One region of the Solibacillus daqui genome, then DNA from elsewhere that is predicted to be linked to it. Evidence: riboswitches for the same ligand, from Rfam matches in the RefSeq annotation. Region 1 holds a riboswitch; each other region holds the start of a gene.
What was found. Region 1 has a riboswitch for cobalamin ahead of O7776_RS11540 (glutaredoxin family protein). Riboswitches for the same ligand answer to the same signal wherever they lie in the genome.
Positions count from the first base shown of each region.

Region 2: it holds a riboswitch for cobalamin, as region 1 does, so the genes downstream of both, O7776_RS02490 (ABC transporter substrate-binding protein) here and O7776_RS11540 (glutaredoxin family protein) in region 1, are expected to answer to the same signal.
Region 3: it holds a riboswitch for cobalamin, as region 1 does, so the genes downstream of both, nikA (nickel ABC transporter substrate-binding protein) here and O7776_RS11540 (glutaredoxin family protein) in region 1, are expected to answer to the same signal.

Region 1 is NZ_CP114887.1:2,378,493-2,384,669, reverse strand. It holds gene O7776_RS11560 (CbiX/SirB N-terminal domain-containing protein) at 1-106, shown strand, start outside; gene nrdF (class 1b ribonucleoside-diphosphate reductase subunit beta) at 150-1,112, opposite strand; gene nrdE (class 1b ribonucleoside-diphosphate reductase subunit alpha) at 1,100-3,193, opposite strand; gene nrdI (class Ib ribonucleoside-diphosphate reductase assembly flavoprotein NrdI) at 3,193-3,558, opposite strand; gene O7776_RS11540 (glutaredoxin family protein) at 3,555-3,779, opposite strand; cobalamin riboswitch at 3,916-4,095, opposite strand; gene O7776_RS11535 (alpha/beta hydrolase fold domain-containing protein) at 5,036-5,923, shown strand; gene O7776_RS11530 (class I SAM-dependent methyltransferase) at 5,944-6,177, shown strand, end outside.
Region 2 is NZ_CP114887.1:513,376-519,552, reverse strand. It holds gene O7776_RS02505 (cob(I)yrinic acid a,c-diamide adenosyltransferase) at 1-241, opposite strand, end outside; gene O7776_RS02500 (adenosylcobinamide amidohydrolase) at 262-1,728, opposite strand; gene O7776_RS02495 (FecCD family ABC transporter permease) at 1,728-2,726, opposite strand; gene O7776_RS02490 (ABC transporter substrate-binding protein) at 2,716-3,663, opposite strand; cobalamin riboswitch at 3,854-4,038, opposite strand; gene O7776_RS02485 (amino acid ABC transporter ATP-binding protein) at 4,116-4,871, opposite strand; gene O7776_RS02480 (amino acid ABC transporter permease) at 4,884-5,594, opposite strand; gene O7776_RS02475 (amino acid ABC transporter permease) at 5,606-6,177, opposite strand, start outside.
Region 3 is NZ_CP114887.1:1,812,352-1,818,528, reverse strand. It holds gene O7776_RS08755 (ABC transporter ATP-binding protein) at 1-790, opposite strand, end outside; gene O7776_RS08750 (ABC transporter permease) at 790-1,608, opposite strand; gene nikB (nickel ABC transporter permease) at 1,605-2,549, opposite strand; gene nikA (nickel ABC transporter substrate-binding protein) at 2,609-4,231, opposite strand; cobalamin riboswitch at 4,350-4,536, opposite strand; gene O7776_RS08735 (alpha/beta fold hydrolase) at 4,773-5,756, opposite strand; gene O7776_RS08730 (ABC transporter ATP-binding protein) at 6,057-6,177, opposite strand, start outside.

The DNA of each region.
Region 1 (6,177 bases):
TATGCAGCAAGCGCTTGATGGCACATCTACAGGAATGCAAGATTTAGAAAACTTTAGAAAATATGCAGAAGAGCATGGCTATGAACATCATCACCATCATCATTAATGCGAAGAAGCTACTGTCCACAATTGTGGTCAGTAGCTTCTTTTTAAAATTTAAATGTGTCATCGGTAATCGGTGCTACTTTTGCAACTGCATATGTAGCGCCTTTTTGACTGAAGAAATCATATGTTGAGCCAGTATTCGTAATTCCGTTCATAACAACGGGATTCACTTCTTCTTCTGGGAACATGGTTTCAAAACCTAGGTTCATCAGCGCTTTGTTGGCATTGTAGCGCACATATTTTTTCACTTCTGGGGATAGACCTGTTTCGGCGTAAAGGTCTTCTGTATATTTCATTTCATTTTGATATAAATCGAGTAAAAATTCATAGCCCCATAGCGTTAATTCTTGTTTTTTGTCTTCAGAAAACGCCTTGAAAATGTTTTGTGCAAAAAAGCCTACTGCAACACCGTGAATGCTCTCGTCGCGTAATATTAGTGAAATCACTTCTGCAGAGTTACGTAGCGTTCCTTGTCCACCTAAGTAAAGAGGGTAGAAGAAGCCTGAATAAAATAGGAAGCTTTCTAGCATGACAGAGGCATACATTGCTTTCCATAGGCTTTCAGGGTCATCTTCTTGTATTGCTTTATAAACGTCGCCTATGCGATTCGCTTTATATTGAAGGAATTCATTTTTTTGAACCCATTCAAAAATTTCATCGATTTCGGTATTCGTACAAAGTGTTGTAAAAATGTACGAATACGATTTTGCATGAATCGCTTCAAATGCGCCAAATACAGTTAGAACGGCCTTTTCCTGTAAATCAGGGGTGAATTTGGCGATTTCGTTCATTCCGATATTCGTTTGTACTGTATCGAGTAGTGTAAGACCACCGAATACTTTTTTATACGTATCCTGATGCTCGAATTCCTTCCATTGCTTTACATCCTTACTGACAGCGATTTCTTCTGGGAACCAAATTTGTTTCCATTGCTGATCCCAGAAAATACGTGCAAGCTCACTTGTGGGTTTGTTCCAGTTGACTGCTTTGTAAGTTAAATTTGACATGCGACACACTCCTCAATTGTCAGTAAACGTTGACGAACATAATATACCGATTTAATACCCTTCATCCATGCATAAATATAAACTTTTGCAAGCTGTTCAGTATTCCATTGATCGGTTACATATAATGTCATCGAGATACCTTGATCGACATGCTGCTGTGCGGCTGCGTATAAATCAATAAGCTCGTAAGGATTGACGTCATAGGCTTCTGTATAAAGATCCTTGTTATCATTCGTTAAAAACGGCATCGGATAAATTGTTCGACTGTCTGCGTAGTCACGAACCTCCACACGCTCTGTTACAGGTGAGATTGACGCTGTACATGAACGGATGTAGGAAATGGATCCCGTAGGCGCGATCGCTAAACGGTAGCTATGGAAAAGCCCGTATGTTTGAACATCTACTTTTAACTGCTGCCACATTTCGTTAGTAATGATTGGCGTTGAACCTAATGCGTGTTGAACGATTTGGTCAAGCTCCGTTATTTCTTTCGTAATATATTTTTCAAAGAAAGTACCTGACGCATAATCACTATCATCATAACGATAAAACGTTTCTTTCTTCTCTTTTGCTAATTCCATAGAAGCTTTTATTGAATAATAATTCAATGCTTCCATAAAAGCGTCGATAAAGGCGATTGATTCCTTTGAACCATAACGAATGCCACTACTTACTAAATGACCATGTAAGTTCATAACACCTAGTCCAACCGAGTGCATTACCTTATTGGCTTTTGATACGGAAGGAACATTAATGATGTCGGTCATCGTCGATACGTTAGTTAATAAGCGCATCGCAGTTTGTACTAGTTGTTCAAAGCTATGTACCTTTGTCGCTTCGTGAATATCAATTGAGCCTAGGTTACATGACACATCTAAGCCATATTCATTTGGCTGATTTTGATCGGTAATCACGCTAGTTTGCTGATACTGAAGAATTTCAGTGCATAAATTCGACATTTTTACGCGACCGATATTTTTCAATGGGTGAGTGTTATTTACATTATCATCCATTATTTCAAACGGGTAGCCTGATTCAAATTGTGCTTTTTTCACTTCGGTATATAATTTACGTGCATTGATGCGTTTTAGCTTACGGATATTTGGATTATCCAAAAGCTCGTAATACATCTCGGTCATCGAAATTTCCGACATGCGTTTACCATATTCTTTGTAAATATCATATGAACTAAACAACACGATGTCTTTATCACGGCGCATAAGTTCAAAGAAAATATCTGGTATGATAATGCCGGTAGATAGAGTAGCTAGACGAATTTTGTCATCGGCATTTGGCTTTTTCGATGAAACAAAGCTTTCAATATCACCATGGAAAATATTCAAATAGACAACCCCAGAGCCATTGCGCTGACCAAGCTGATTGGAATAGCTAAATGAGTTTTCTAACAACTTTGCAACTGGCATAACACCACTTGCACGGTTTAAAATGCCTTTAATCGGATCACCTAGTGGACGAAGGTCGGTTAAATTTACACCAACACCTCCACCTAATCGAGATAACTCTAAGCAATAGCCTATATTTTCAGCAATGGAGTTCATCGTATCATCCATCGTTAATTTAAAGCATGAAACCAGTTCTCCACGCGCTTTTTTTCCGCTGTTTAATGCAGTAGGGGTAGCGGGCTGATAGGCAGTCATAATTGCTTCTATTGCATTTTCTGCTAATGCTTCATCACCTTGTGCAAGGTATAGAGCAATAATAACAATGCGATCCTCATATTTTTCTAATATTTCTTTGCCATCTCTACTTTTCATTGCATAGCTATCATAGAATTTAGACGCACTCATAAATGAAGGGAAGCGGAATTTATAAGCATACGCCTTTTTGTACATGCGCTTAATGAAATCCATAGAATAACGTTCAATAAATTCCTTTTCATAGTAGCCTTCATCCACCAAATAGCGTACTTTTTCTTCGATATCAATAAAATAGCGAAGACGCACATTGATTTCCTCTAAAAAGTAACGGCGTGTCGCATCCTTATCTTTTTGTAAATCGATTTCGCCTGTCGCACGGTAGCGGTTGAGAATATCGTTGTTAAGAGTTAAATATTGTTTCATCATCTAGCCTCATTCCAAATGGAGTTATAAAATTGCTTTATTTGCTCATAATCAGCAGTTGTTCCACGTAAATCTAGCTTTGCGATTAAGGGAAGCTGGTAATAGTTCGCTAATAAATCACCGGCACGGCCAAACATCGAATGACCAAAATTTCTATTGCCACTGACAATGATTCCTTTACAAAGCATGTGGTTCTGCTGCATATAATTTTCCACGACTAGGGGAACCGAGCCTAGTCCATCCGTATAGGTGAACAGTAAAAACGGCTTTGTTATGGATATCGCTTGATCAATTGCGATTGCAGGTAAACCAAGTTTTCCGACAATGCTTTGAACGTTCCCAGTGCGTGAAGCATAAACAATCATGCGCTAAGCTCGGCAATACGGTCCATAATTGAGCTAGGCTCCGCAAACCATTCTCCATTCACCTCTAACACAGGTACTGCTAAAAAGCCTGCATCCACTACTGTTTGCTTCGCATTTTCGTCATGATCAATATTTATCACTTCTACTTGTAAATTGGCTGTTTCAAGTTCTGATTTTACCCATAGGCATTTTGGGCAAATTGTTTTTGTATACAGTTTCATAATGGTATCCCTCACTAATGATAAATTTATTGTGCTATAACATTTGGGCAAAGAAAAAAGCTATCCAATTAAAGGATAGCTTGAAATGGAAACAAAAATTAAGTTTTCGTTTCCATTTCCTATTCCCCGAAGAAATGTACGTGAATTTAGCGTGGCAGGTCTCCTGGCTTTGCGTCATTCCTCCGACACCTTCCCGTGCATTGACACAGTGGTTTACGTCTTCAGTCAGCTTTTACAGTTGCGGGGACAGCGTTGGTTTTGCACCAAACTTCCCTATTAAACTACATTTAGTAGTACCGCGTTAAATTAACACAATATCTAGTTATGAATATGAGTATAAGTGTTCGTATGTTAAAAGTAAAGCTAGACTTTAAAGTCGGACAACTGACTCTTTATAAATACTTCGCAAAAGTATAGTTCTTTTGTGAGAATTTCTATTTGCGTTCTGATAGCTATTTTTTATTCTAGCATAGATTTATTATTTAACTAGGATTTTTGCTAAAACGATTCGTTCTTAATATCCATTCTTCTAATTTTCATTGATTTTAGAAAAAGCAGAATGTTAGTTGAATAGTAAAAAATTGAAAAAGGATACCATTCAAATGATGTGCCAATGCTATACTGATTTTTTTTCTTCCTGCCATTTCACATAATTGTAGCTAACCTGCACGATGAAAATAATCACAACAAAAATAACGTAACCGATAAATAGGGGACTCAACCCTAATAAAAAATACATAAAAACAATAAGCAATAGAAAAAACGGTATCGAATAAAACGTGCGTAAAAATTTTCGACGATAAGATAAGCCGAAATAAGCAAATTTAAACCCTTTGTCAACTTTTGGCTTGTTTCGATAATACTTTTTTAAGCCAAACGTCAAAAGCGAAATAATGGTGAGATTGATCAATAGGCTCACCCAAAAAACAGAACTACTCATCATTTAAATTCACCTCTATTACTCATAAAATTTGTATAAATTTGTGAATAATCATAATTATACCAAATAAAACAAATGGTACAAAGTTGTTAGCAGAATGACAAGTTATTTTATTGATGGGTAAATTTATACTCGTGAAAATTATAATGTTGTGCGTTAAAAGTGAAAACAGGTGACACTACAGCAAGCGTAATTAATTATTGAACAAAAAAAGCTACACCTACATGAATTATACAAAGCGCACGAGATGCATATGTTGAAAGACAAGTAATTTTGGGGAAATGCACTACAAATAAACTCGAATGAGGTGTCGACAATGCGTAGCTGGCAAAGTGTAGCGTTTAAATGGTATTTAATTATGCGCGGATCGAAAAAAAAGTTTCAAGATTCCAAATTATTGGATGATTTTATAGCAAGTAAATATAACGAGTTACCATACCAATTAGATGAGTCCTTTCGAGTGAAGAAAGACATTTTGAAAAATGAAATCAGCGGAATGCGATATTATACAATTAACGAACAGCGCAAACCGAAAAAGGTGATTTATTATTTTCACGGTGGCGCTTATATTAATGATCCTCTAAGCTTTCATTGGCGTTATTTAATAAAACTTGCCAAAGCTACAGAGTATACAATTGTAGTGCCGATTTATCCGAAGCTTCCTCGACATACAGTACTTGAATGCTATGAGGCGATTTATGCTTTATATGAGCGACTGTTAGAACATTATGATGCCCCTTTTATTTTTATGGGAGATTCAGCAGGAGGTGGATTAGCACTAGGTTTTGCACAAGATGTAAAGTTGTTAAAAAAGCGGCAGCCTGAGCATATTATCCTGCATTCGCCGTGGTTAGATGTGACCGGAGAGGACCCTCGCTATAAACAACTTGAAAAGTTTGATCCGATGTTAGGGATTCAAGGGGCACAAGAGCTGGGTCGATTGTGGGCAAAGGATGTTGGAATAAAAAATTACAAGGTCAGCCCATTAAATGGGGATATACAAGATATTGGGAAACTCACACTTTTCGTTGGAACAGGGGAGCTTTTATTGGTGGATGCACATATGCTACGTGAAAAAGCGCAGCAAGAACACGTGCCGCTCCATTATTTTGAATATAGTAAAATGAATCATGTATTCCCAGTATTTCCGGTTCCAGAGGCAAAAAAAGCATTTAAAGAACTGTTAAGCATTATTCAAACATAATGTTAAGTAAGTAGGAGGTAATAACTATAAAGAATATAGATAAATTTTCAGGAAAAGCACAACATTATAATCAAGGTCGTCCCTCGTATGCACCTGAATTAATAGATGATTTATATAAAAATGGTTATTTAACACCACATTCTATAGTTGCGGATATCGGGGCAGGTACTGGTAAATTCACAGAGCTAATTTTGCAAAAGGGCAATACGGTGTTTGCGATTGAACCAAACAACGACATGCGCGCTGTATTAACT
Region 2 (6,177 bases), 1.9 Mb from region 1:
GGCGCTCTTTCATGACATTTGCTAAGTCGCCTCCACCGTCGAATAGCTCGTGCTGAATGGCTGTTAAATCTTTAATGACATCTTTAAACTTGTCTGGATCTAACTCTGAAATTGCTTTTCCGATAAATGAATTTAATTCATCAATCGTACCATATGCCTCGACACGTAAATGGTCTTTGTCAACACGGCCTCCAATAATACTAGTTTTCCCCGTGTCACCTTGCTTCGTATATAATTTCATAGCCTTCACCTTTCCTTCTTTCACGAATTTTGTAATTCCTTATATTTTTTTATCGCCGCTACCGTTGTTTCGAAAACACCTCGCCCAATTAATTTACCGACTTCTGTGATGGGCCCTGCGTATTGCATCTCTTGACCGTGCTGTGTTGCCGCAATGAGTAAACTATCTGTTGCGGTACTCGTTGCAATCGTTCCAGTAACAGAATCTTTAATTTGCTGATCTGCGAGCGCTTTTGTTTTTGCTTCTGTCGCGGTAATCATCGCTTGAATAAACGCTTCATCTGTCAATTTGCCGTTTATAAATACCCATGTATTAATTGTTCCAGCATGTGGCTTCTCTTCGCGTAAATAGGTTTTCGTTACATCTACACTATTACCAACACCAGCTGTTACCATAATGATAATTTCTAATTCACTTTGTGTAAATGACTGAATTTCAACACATTTTGTTTCAACAGCCGTCAGCATAACAACTGTACTCGTTGGTGCAAAATGATTTGCTACTAAAAAGTTAACCGTCTCATCTTTTACATGATATATATCATAATTTGGTGCAATGGAGCGATTTAAAAACGTATCATACCAACCAATTCCTGCATTATGGACTGCAGACGAAATTACCTTTAGTGGTGAACTGACTTTTAATTGAATGTACTCTTTTGTAATCGAAAAATCAGATACTTGAATTTGTACTTCTTTACGCTGTAATTCGTTTGTAGGTAGCATTGTAATTTGTGGCTTTGGTACTTCGGGATGTGGGTACGTTGCGATACGAGCTTTATACACATCCGCAATTTGCTCTTCCAGAATAACTTCATGTGGCAAACCAAATGCTCGCACTTCGCCGTCTTCTAAAAGTAATAATTCATCACAATATAACGAAGCTAAATTGATATCATGGAAAATCGACACAACCGTTAATCCATGCTGTTCAACTTGTAAACGAATCATATCTAAAATTTGTTTTTGATGCGCAATATCTAAATGGTTCGTTGGCTCATCAAGCAGTAGTAGCTCGGAATTTTGTGCAAGTGCCTGCGCAATAAACACTCGCTGCTGTTCACCGCCAGACAAAAACTCCAAATAATGCTCTTTGTAACCTGTAACACCGGTGCTTTCCATAGCCTGCTGTACCATGCATTCATCCTCATCCGACCAACTCGAAAAAAACCCAGTTTGATGCGGGTAACGACCTAATGAAACCGCATCATACACAAGATTTGAAAATGTACTCGCGTTTAACTGTGGTAGTACCGCCATTTTTTTTGCCAATTGCTTAACGTCATAGCTTTTAATCGGTTGGTTTTCGATCAATACTTCACCAGCAGTCGGACTAATAATGCCACTAATCATTTTTAACAATGTCGATTTCCCACTACCATTCGGACCAAGTATCCCTAAAATTCGACCTTTTTTCACGTGAAACGTCACGTTTTTCACAATGCTCTTGCCACTATAGCCACCGCTTAAGTCATTTACCTTTAACATTATGCGACACCCTTTCTACGTTGCTTGAAGAAAATATACGCAAATACTGGGGCACCTATAAATGACGTGATGACACCAATCGGCAATTCGACAGGCGCGATAATCGTACGCGACACTAAATCACAAATTACGAGCAAACTCGCACCATTTAAAAATGACAGGCTAAGCAAATGGCGATGATCAGCACCGATTACAATACGTATCATATGCGGAACAACTAACCCAACAAAACCAATCGTTCCTGATGCTGCAACCGCAGCACCCGTCAAAATCGAGCCACCTGCTAAAATCATATATTTACTGCGCTTAACATTGACCCCTAAATATTGTGCGCGCTCCTCCCCATAAATCATCGCATTTAACTCCCGACGATTCAGCCAAATAATCAACGTGCCAATTATTATAAATGGAACAACCATTCTCACATACGGCCAGCCACGCATTGACACACTGCCAAGCAACCAGCCAATAATTTCACGTAGCTGCTCACCTGTTAATGCCACCATTAATGAAATACAAGCACCTAAAAAAGAACTAAAAATAATCCCTGTTAAAATAAGTGTTTCCATTTTCATAGTACGGTCTACTAAACGGGCGAATAGGAGCACGATAACCATTGTTATAGCCGCACCTAGCATACTAAAAATCGGTAGCGTAAACGCACCCAGTACAGGTAAGGATATGCCTAAAAAAATTGTCATTACTGCACCAACTGAAGCACCTGAAGAAACGCCTAGTGTATACGGGTCAGCTAACGGGTTTTTAAGTAACCCTTGGAAAGCAGCACCCGCAATCGCAAGCGCTGCCCCAATAAGTGCCGCTAAAATAACACGTGGCATTCGGATTTTCCATAGAATGCTGTACGCAACCGGGTCTGTCGTTTTATCCCACAGAGTGGATAACGGAATATCGACCGAGCCAAATGAAATACCGAGCCACATACTACCTAATAGCAATCCAATCGATGAAAAATAAGCGATTGAATATTTACTTCTCATTAAATACCTCTGGGTAAATTGCTTCTGCGATTGATTCAATGCCTTCAACTAAACGTGGACCTTGGCGACTTGTTGTATCAGCATCAACTAATTTTACCTCGCCATTTTTCACCGCAGTCATCTCTGCATAAGCATCATTTGTTGTAATTTCCTCGATATCATTTTCATAAGTCACTAAGATGGTATCTGGATTACTGCTGACAAATTGCTCTGCACTATACATTGGCCAGCCTAGTTCTGGTACAGCATTTTCAACATTTAGCACTTCTAACATTTCATTAATAAATGTATCCTGTCCTGCCGCATAAAGATCTGGGTCTGTCCCTACAACGACGAACACAGACTTCTCTTCTAAGTCGGCTACCTTCATTTCGATTTCTTCAATGCCTTCTTTCATTGAAGCAATAATATCTTTTGCTTCTTGTACTTTATTTGTAATACGACCAATTTGTTCAATCGTCGAGTAAGTTTCTTCAAATGTTTTTGCATCTTTCACAACAAATACGGGAATCCCAACTGCTTCTAGCTGTGCAATCGCTTCCTCATTAAAACTATACATACCTGATTCGTGTGCTAATACTAAATCTGGTTCTAAAGCAATGATTTGCTCTAAGTTAAATTCCATACCGCCAACTTTTTCTTTTGTTAATGCTTCCTCTGGGTATGTGTCATTGTCAGAAACACCAATAATTTGATCATTTAAACCTAGACCAAATAATATTTCGGTATTTGATGGAACTAATGAAATAATACGTTCTGGTGCTTTTTCGATTGTAATATCTTTGCCTAGTGCATCCATTTGTGTGATTGGAAATTGTGCTGTTTCAGCAACTTCCGCGCTATCATTTGTTGACTGTTTGTCTGTTTCTTTCTCGCCGCATGCTGCTAATGATAATGATAATAATGCAACTGAAGAAAGTACTTGCCATTTTTTCATTGTAAACTTACCTCCTTAGATTTAGAAAAAGAACACATTATGATGTGCTCGTTGATTCATAAGCTCTTTAGCGCTCGTTATTTGACATAAAGAAAAGCCCCCCACTCTTATGAGAAGGAAGCCTTGTGTTTGCAAATAAAATTCAACGTAAAAAGAGAACTTATCCGCCACATCCTATCCTCGTAGGTTTACTTTGGGCATTATAAAGGCAGGTCTCCTGGCTCATGCTATAGCGTTTGTGAGCGCCTTCCCGTGTGAACAGTGGCAACGTGCTCTAAACTCGCATTTACAGTGGCGGGACCGCATCGGATTTCAACCGATTTCCCTTTTACTTCTTACTTGTTAAAAATAAGAACCTTTACAATCCATATGAAATTCATACATTTCATTATAGCGAAAAAAATCACTTTTGTATGCAATCGCATATAAATTTTCAGATAATTAACCAACAACTAAATATGGTACGTGTAATCGTCTGGAAGGACTCGGCGTAAAAATTGCTTCGTACGCTCCTCTTTTGGCTGGACAAAAATTTCATGTGGTGAGCCTTCTTCAATAACATTGCCGCCATCCATGAAAATGACGCGATTTGCTACATCTTTCGCAAAGGACATTTCATGGGTTACTACAAGCATTGTCGTTCCTTCTTTGGCAATATCCTTCATGACACTAAGTACCTCTCCAACTAGCTCGGGATCTAGTGCCGATGTTGGTTCATCAAATAAAATAATATCTGGATTTAATGCAACCGCTCGTGCAATACCAACACGTTGCTGCTGCCCACCCGATAATTGGCTTGGATAGGCATCATATTTTGCCGATAGCCCTACTTTAGCGAGTGCTTTTTTCGAAATATCATAAGCAGCATCTTTTTTCATACCACGCCCAACAATTAGCCCTTCTGCCACATTTTCAAGCGCCGTTTTATTGTTAAATAAATTATAGTTTTGGAACACAAATGCAGTTTTTTTACGAATTTCTAAAATTTCCTTTTTCGAAGCTTTATGTAAATCAACTTCGATTTCATCAAAATTTGCGCTTCCTTCATCGGCACGTTCTAAAAAGTTAATACAACGTAACAATGTCGTTTTCCCTGACCCACTTGGACCTAAAATAACGACAACGTCCCCCTTATCAATTGTTAAATTAACACCTTTTAATATTTCATTATCACCAAATGTTTTATGCACATTTTTAATTTCTAGCATCGCTTTCCCTCCTTATACCGTAGCCACCTTGTAACGGCTTAAACGTTTTTCAGACCATTTAAATAAATATTCAACTGTCATACAAACCATTAAGTAGACTATGAAAATATCAATATATGCCTCTAAATAGTTGTAACCCAAATTTGCCTCTACCTTTGCCTTTAACGTAATTTCTTGCAATGAAATCGCATAACCGAGCGACGTAGCTTTTATTAAATTTATCGTCGCTGTACAAAGATTTGGCATTGCAGCAACAAGCGCCTGTGGAATAATAATACGGCGATATGCTTGTGTTGCCGTTAAGCCAACCGATTGTGCCGCCTCAAGCTGCCCTTTTGGAACCGTTTGTAGCGCCGAACGGAATACTTCTATTAAAATAGCAGCTGTATTGAATGAGAAAATAATAAACGCATACCAAAGTGGATTCACTTCATAAATCGGATAATCAATATTATATTTCTCAAATAGACCCTTCAGTAAAAGCGGAATCGTTGCATACAGCACGAAAATTTGAATAATTACTGGTGTCCCACGCACAAATGATATATAGATTTTTGCGAAGAAATTAATGACTGGCACCTCATATACACGTGCTAGCGCTAACAAAAAGCCGAGTGGAACCGCAATAAAAAGTGAAACAACCGTTACGAGTAACGCGACCGGCACACCACTTAATGCAACAAAAAAAGTATCAAATAAAAATTGCCAGTTTATAATGTCCATATGCGTACCTCCTACGTCGTTTTAATTGGTTGTTTTCCTTTACTAAACGCTTTTTCTAAGAGTGCGAAGATCTTTTCAATTGAGATCGATAACACCCAATAAATCACCGCTAAAGCGATAAAGATTTCTAGTGTATGTGTACCATAGTTATTCGCAATAATTAAATTTGCCTTGCCCACAATATCAATAAAACCTATTGTATAAGCAAGTGCGCCTTCCTGAAGTACCGAAATTAAGCCATTCCCAAAATTCGGCAATGCAACGACTAAAGCTTGCGGGAAAATAATGCGACGATATGCTTGAAGAGGAGTTAAACCAACACTTACTGCCGCTTCAAATTGTCCTCGATCAATCGCTAAATACGACGAACGAATGACTTCTGACATCATCGCTGCAAACTGTAAGCTAAACGTCACAACAACAAAGACTCCAGTCGGAACATTTTGCAAGTAAATACCTAATAGCCCTTCTGAAAACGCTGGGATTCCGTAATACACTAAAAATAATAAAACGATGGATGGCGTACAACGAATAATCGTCGTATAGCCATTCGCGAGCCTACAAAACCATTTATTAGTACTTA
Region 3 (6,177 bases), 570 kb from region 1:
GCACTATATTATTTTCTATTTTCTGGCTATTTTCTCGTCCAATTTCCGATTGTAAAAGGCGCTTTGTATAGGGATGTTTTGCTGATTTTATAAGCGTTGTTAGTGGTGCCTGCTCTACAATAAAGCCCTTGTACATCACCGCTATTTCATCTGCTATGTATTGAATAACTGCGAGATCATGTGAAACGAGTAGCATACCGACATTTGTCTGTTCAACAATAGCTTTTAATTCCTTTAGTACGGTAAGTTGATTCGTTGTATCAAGAGCTGTTGTAGGTTCGTCTGCGATAATATAGGCTGGTTCTAATGCTAATGTCATCGCCATCATAATCCGCTGAAGCATACCACCACTTAACTGAAATGGATATTGCGAAAGAATCTGCAAAGGTGGTAGCCCCATTTTTTCTAAATTGGCCACGGCTATGGCCTTAGCCTGCCGTTTTGTAATAGCTTGATGTGCACGAATCGTTTCGATAAAGTGACGTTCAATTGTACGTACAGGATTAAATGCACTCATAGGTCTTTGCATGATAATAGCAATTTGTTCTCCACGTAATCGACGTAATTCTTTTTTTGAAAAGGTTTTGAGTTCTTTTCCATGATGAGAAATATTACCTGACCATGTTACTCCTTCTGGCAATAAATCGACAAGCGCCATCGCTGTCATTGTTTTACCTGAGCCACTTTCACCGACTAAACCTAATACTTTGCCTTGTGTTAATTGAAAAGAAGCATCTCTTACGACAGTAGCTTCCTTAGTCTTTATCGTTAACTGTTGCACTTCAATCATTAAAGTCTCCTTTCTACCTGTAGCCATTGTCGCAATGATTCACCAAATACATTAAATGAAATAACGACGAGAAAAATTATTAAACCTGGATACATCATTAGCATCGGGTGACTTCTAAAATATGGCTTACTATCATTTATCATCATGCCCAATTCCGCATATGGTGGCTGTACGCCCAGTCCGAGGAAGGACAGACCTGAAATTGATAAAATAACTCCACCAATATCCATGAAAAGTAAAACAATGACAGACGCTAAAATTGTAGGAACGATATGCTTTATGGCGATTTTAAATGGGCTTGTTCCACAAATACGAGCAGCCATAACAAACGATCGTTCCTTCACACTTAGTACCATCCCTCGAATAAATCGTGCGTAAAAGACCCACTGTACACAGACCATCGCTAAAATTAAATGCCCATAGCTAGGACCAAGCATCCCAACAAATGCTAACGATAATAAAAAGCTTGGAAAAGCCATCAACATATCACAAATACGTATAAACCAAGTATCTACAATTCCACCCATATATCCCGCAAAAATACCTATTGGCACACTGATACAGAAAGTAATGCTCATCACGATAAATGCAGTAATTAAAGATGTGCGTGCGCCAAATAATAGGCGCGACAGTTGACAACGCCCTAAATGATCTGTGCCAAGTGGATAGTCCTTAGAAGTTGGCTGTAGTTTTTGTGTCAAATCTACATAATTTGGATCATTTGGAGCTATGAACGGTACAAAAATTGCAACAGCTGTAAAAAATACAATGACTGTCGCACTGACAATTAATATAGAATGCTGGCGAAATGTCTTCATTTTATCCGATCACCTGCCAGTCGAATGCGTGGATCTAGCCAGCCACAAAGAATATCTACTATTAAATTTGTTAGGAAAAAAACAATTCCTAATAGTAAAACGCAAGCTTGGATCATTGGATAATCCTGATTGACAATCGATTCTACTATTAATTGTCCCATACCTGGCCAAGCAAAAATGTTCTCCACAATTATCGTCCCTCCAAGCATATTACCAAAGCTCATGCCAAGGCCAGTTAATGTTGGGGAAGCTGCTTTTTTAAGAATATGCCGCCAAACAATTGTACGCTCTTTCAAACCACGTGCCTGTGCATATAATACAAACGGCTCCTCCAACACTTCGATTGTACTGGCTCTTATTAAACGTAAATAGGTTCCAATATAACCAAGTGCCAATGTCGTTGCTGGTAACACAAAATGCGCAGCTGATCCCTTGCCAAGTACAGGTAATAAGTCAAGTTGCAACGAGAAAAAGTAAATGAGCAAAAAACCTAACCAAAATGTGGGCAATGACACACTACTAAAAGCAAAAAATTGCGTCATTCGGTCAAACCATTTCCCTCTATGTAAAGCAGATATAACTCCTAGTGGTATACTGCAAACAATAATCAGTAAAAACGCAACTGCTGTTAATTGTAAAGTTGGTATAAAATGAAGCATCATTTCATCTAAGACCGACCGCTTTGATATTAAGGACGTTCCAAAATCAAATTGCAGTACATTTGTTAGCCATTGTACATATTGCATGACAAGTGGCTGATCTAGTCCCATTTCAGCACGTATCGCTTGAACAGTTTCTTCAGAAGCCTGAATATTTGATACGCGTAAATACGTTAATACAGGATTACCTGGTATTAGCTGTATAAGCAAAAACGTAATGATCGACAAACCAAAAATGGACGGTATTGCCCCTAGCAATCGTTTGTATATAAAACGAATCATAAGTCAACGCCTCTCTATAGAACAAACGCCCATTCCGAAAAGAAATGGGCGCAATTAATTTAGTCTTTCATATCAATAGTTGTTGTTGGTATTTCTACTTCTTGTGGCAAGAAGTCTACACCCATTATATTTTTCTTGTAAACTGCGATATTTGATTGATATGAAATTGGTAAATAGACAGCTTCCTCATGAAGCATCGTTAAAATTTGATGATATTGTTTAATACGATCCTCTTCTGTTGTTGTTAATAATACTTGTTTAATACGCGTATCCAACTCTTTTTTAAAGGATAAGCCAGATAATGCATAGTAATCTGGGCCACCACCAGAAGAATCGGTTGTGATGGAAGCTAAATAAGAGTGCGGATCAAAAGGTACCGCCCAAGTTGCAGTGAATAACATATCATAGTTGCCATCAAATGCCGTTGTCCAGAATGTATTTGATTCTTGACTTGTTAATTTCACATCGACGCCAATTTTACGTAAGTCCCCTTGCACAAATTCCGCTATTGACTTTTGAATATTGTCCGTACTTATGAATAACAATTCGAGTTGTAAAGGTTGACCATCCTTTTCTCGGAATTCCTTACCCTCTATAGTTTTCCAGCCTGCTTCATCTAATAAAGCTTTTGCTTTCTCCACATCATACTCATACGGATCAACTTCTACATTTGTATAGGCTAAATTTTGCGGGAATAACGTATCCGCTTTGTTTTCTATTCCATAGAAAATATTATCGATGACCGCATCCTTATCGAAAGCGTGCTGCAGCGCAAGTCGTATATTTTTATCACTCATTGTTTCACGATTCGTATTGAATAACAGTGTACGGGTAGCCGTAGGTTCTGAAATTTTTGTTTCATATTTTCCAGATTCTTTTAAAAACTTAAAGGAATCTGGGCTAATTACACCATTGCCAAAAATCATATCCAGTTCACCTTTTTCAAAGGCTAACACGCGAGATTCACCGTCTGTGATTACTTTGACAACTACTTCATCTACTTTAGGCTTTTCACCCCAGTAATTATCGTTACTCTCAAAAATAGCGTACTCATTTTCTTTGTGTTCTTTTAATACCCATGGGCCAGTACCAATTGGCGCAGTTAAACCATTCTTATATGTATCCATACTTGCTGGGAAAGCTGATTCTGCAACAAAACGTAGTGGTCGCACATACGTTAATTCTTGGAGAGTTGGATAATAAGCATTATGTAACGTTAATTTAAATGTATAGTTATCGATTACTTCTGTTGTTTTAATTTGATTAATCAATTCAATCCAATCATGCTGTTCACGGTTGGCAAGTACGGTATCAAAATTTTTCTTCACTATTGCTGCATTAAAAGCGGAGCCATCTGAGAACTTCACATCATCACGCAAATGGAATATATACTCTTTCCCATTCTCCGATACATCCCAGCTCTTTGCTAGCCACGGCTTAATTTCTCCATCTTTACCATAATAGACAAGAGATTCATAAACCATTGCTTGCGAGAAAAACTCGTTTGGAAAATAAGTGTGGGGATTTAAATCACCAATATCCCCAGACCAAGAAAAAGTAAATACTTTCTTGTCATCTTTTGTAGCTGCTGTTTCTTTTTCATCCTGTTGAGAACATCCAGCAAGCGATAATATAATAGTCATCAAAATGAGGGAAACTGCCCATATACTACTATTTTTCATTTCTTCACCCCTAATTTTTTCATAAAAAAAAGTATTTTTAACAGATACAGTTAAAAATACATCACAATTCTATATTAAGTATTTCTTACAGCACCTCCCTATTCTCCGTAGGTTCAACGGTATCTCTATTAAATAGGCAGGTATTCTGACTGAGGTTCAACATCTTTTGTGCCTTCCCAGATATCAAGACCCAGTGACATTTACAAAAGACTCCCCTTTACAGCGGCGGGACCGTATCGGATTTTCACCGATTTCCCTTTTAAGTATCTATGTAACATAGATACACCTATTCGACACAATATTTAGTTTTCTCTCAACTATCCTACTACAAAAAGAAATAAATATCAAAATGATAATAACACACCAATTGATACGTTGCCTAAAAACGCAGAATCCGATATCTCTTTGTTTCTGAAATGCATCTCATTTTTTTACCTTCATGAATAGGTTAAAGAGTTCCTCAATTATCTTGCCCTTTAATGAAAATGAGCACTTATCCTTGTTCAAGGATAGTGCTCTTTTGCTGAAGAAAAAAGTATTACTAATTTGTTATTATTAATGAATCTATGAATTCATTAACTTGTTTGCTCATTTCTTTGTAACGAGTCCAGTGGAGATAATGATGTCCTTCTAATGTTACAATTTTACTTGAAGGAGAATTACTTAATTGCGTTTCATAAAAAGTCACATTGTTTTTACCATCCTCTGTAACCTTATCTTTTTTCGTAGCAAATAATAAAACTGGCATATTGGAAGGGAAAGTCATATCAACTGTTTTGTCAATATTATTTTTAATTTCATTAGCTTCATTAACAACGCTTTTGTTTCCCCCCTTCCAAGCGGAGATAGCCTTGGTCATTTTTAAGTTTTCTTCAGAATATGTACCATCATCAGCAATAGGTAAAAAACCTTCAGGATTTATATATAACGCGAGTCTTGCTATTCCTGTTGGTGCTACGTATCTTAAAAATTTAGGTAGCGTCGGGGCAGGTTCATTAAAATACTCAATAGCTTGTGGGAAAAGAGCATCAATCCCAATAACTGCATCAATCTCAGCAGGATATTTATTAGCATAATACAGACTATAAATTCCTGATACGGAATGGGGCATTAAAATATATGGACCATCAATATTGGCTTTCTTTAGAGCAATTCTAATTTCTTCTACGATGTTTTCTACAGTTCGTTCTTTTGTCGTTAAATCACTCCATCCATAACCAAAATTTTCTACCACGACAACTTTATTGTTTTTGGCCATTTCATTTATTAAGGGTTCAAAATCTAATACAGGTGCGGTTGTGCCTAGTCCGCTTAATAAAACAATGGTGTTCACCCCATCTCCTTTTGTATAAACGTGCATATTTTGATTATCGACTTCTACTATTTGACCAATTGGTGGATATTGTGTTTGCTCATAAACCTTCAAGACGTGGTGAAAAACAATCCATACAAGGAATAATGCTACTATTGTTAATAAAATATTTCTTATAATAATCCAAGTTCTAAATTTTCTTTTTGCTTTCATTACTAATATAAATCCTCTCTATTTATTATATAATTTCACAATAATGGAAATAAAGTAGTGGTTCCATCGTTTAACTATACATCCTTCTTACAAGTTTGAAAGATTTCTCATTTATTCAATAATCTGGCCCTTTAATAAAAAAACACTTTCCTAAACTAAGGAAAGCGCCTGATTGTTGAAGATCATTTTTCTATTAAAGCCCCTGTTAGTTGAAGTTTAGAAACGATTAAAAAGGCAGATTATACCTTAGACTTTCAAAAAAGGCCACGCTCACGAAAAATTATAAGGGCTATAATTTTTTTATTGATATATTAAAGAATTATTATCTTTCATTTCATTCATCACTAATTCATAATATAATGATTTATTATTTAATAATTCAGAATGACAACCTTGTTCTACAATTTCCCCCTTATCGATA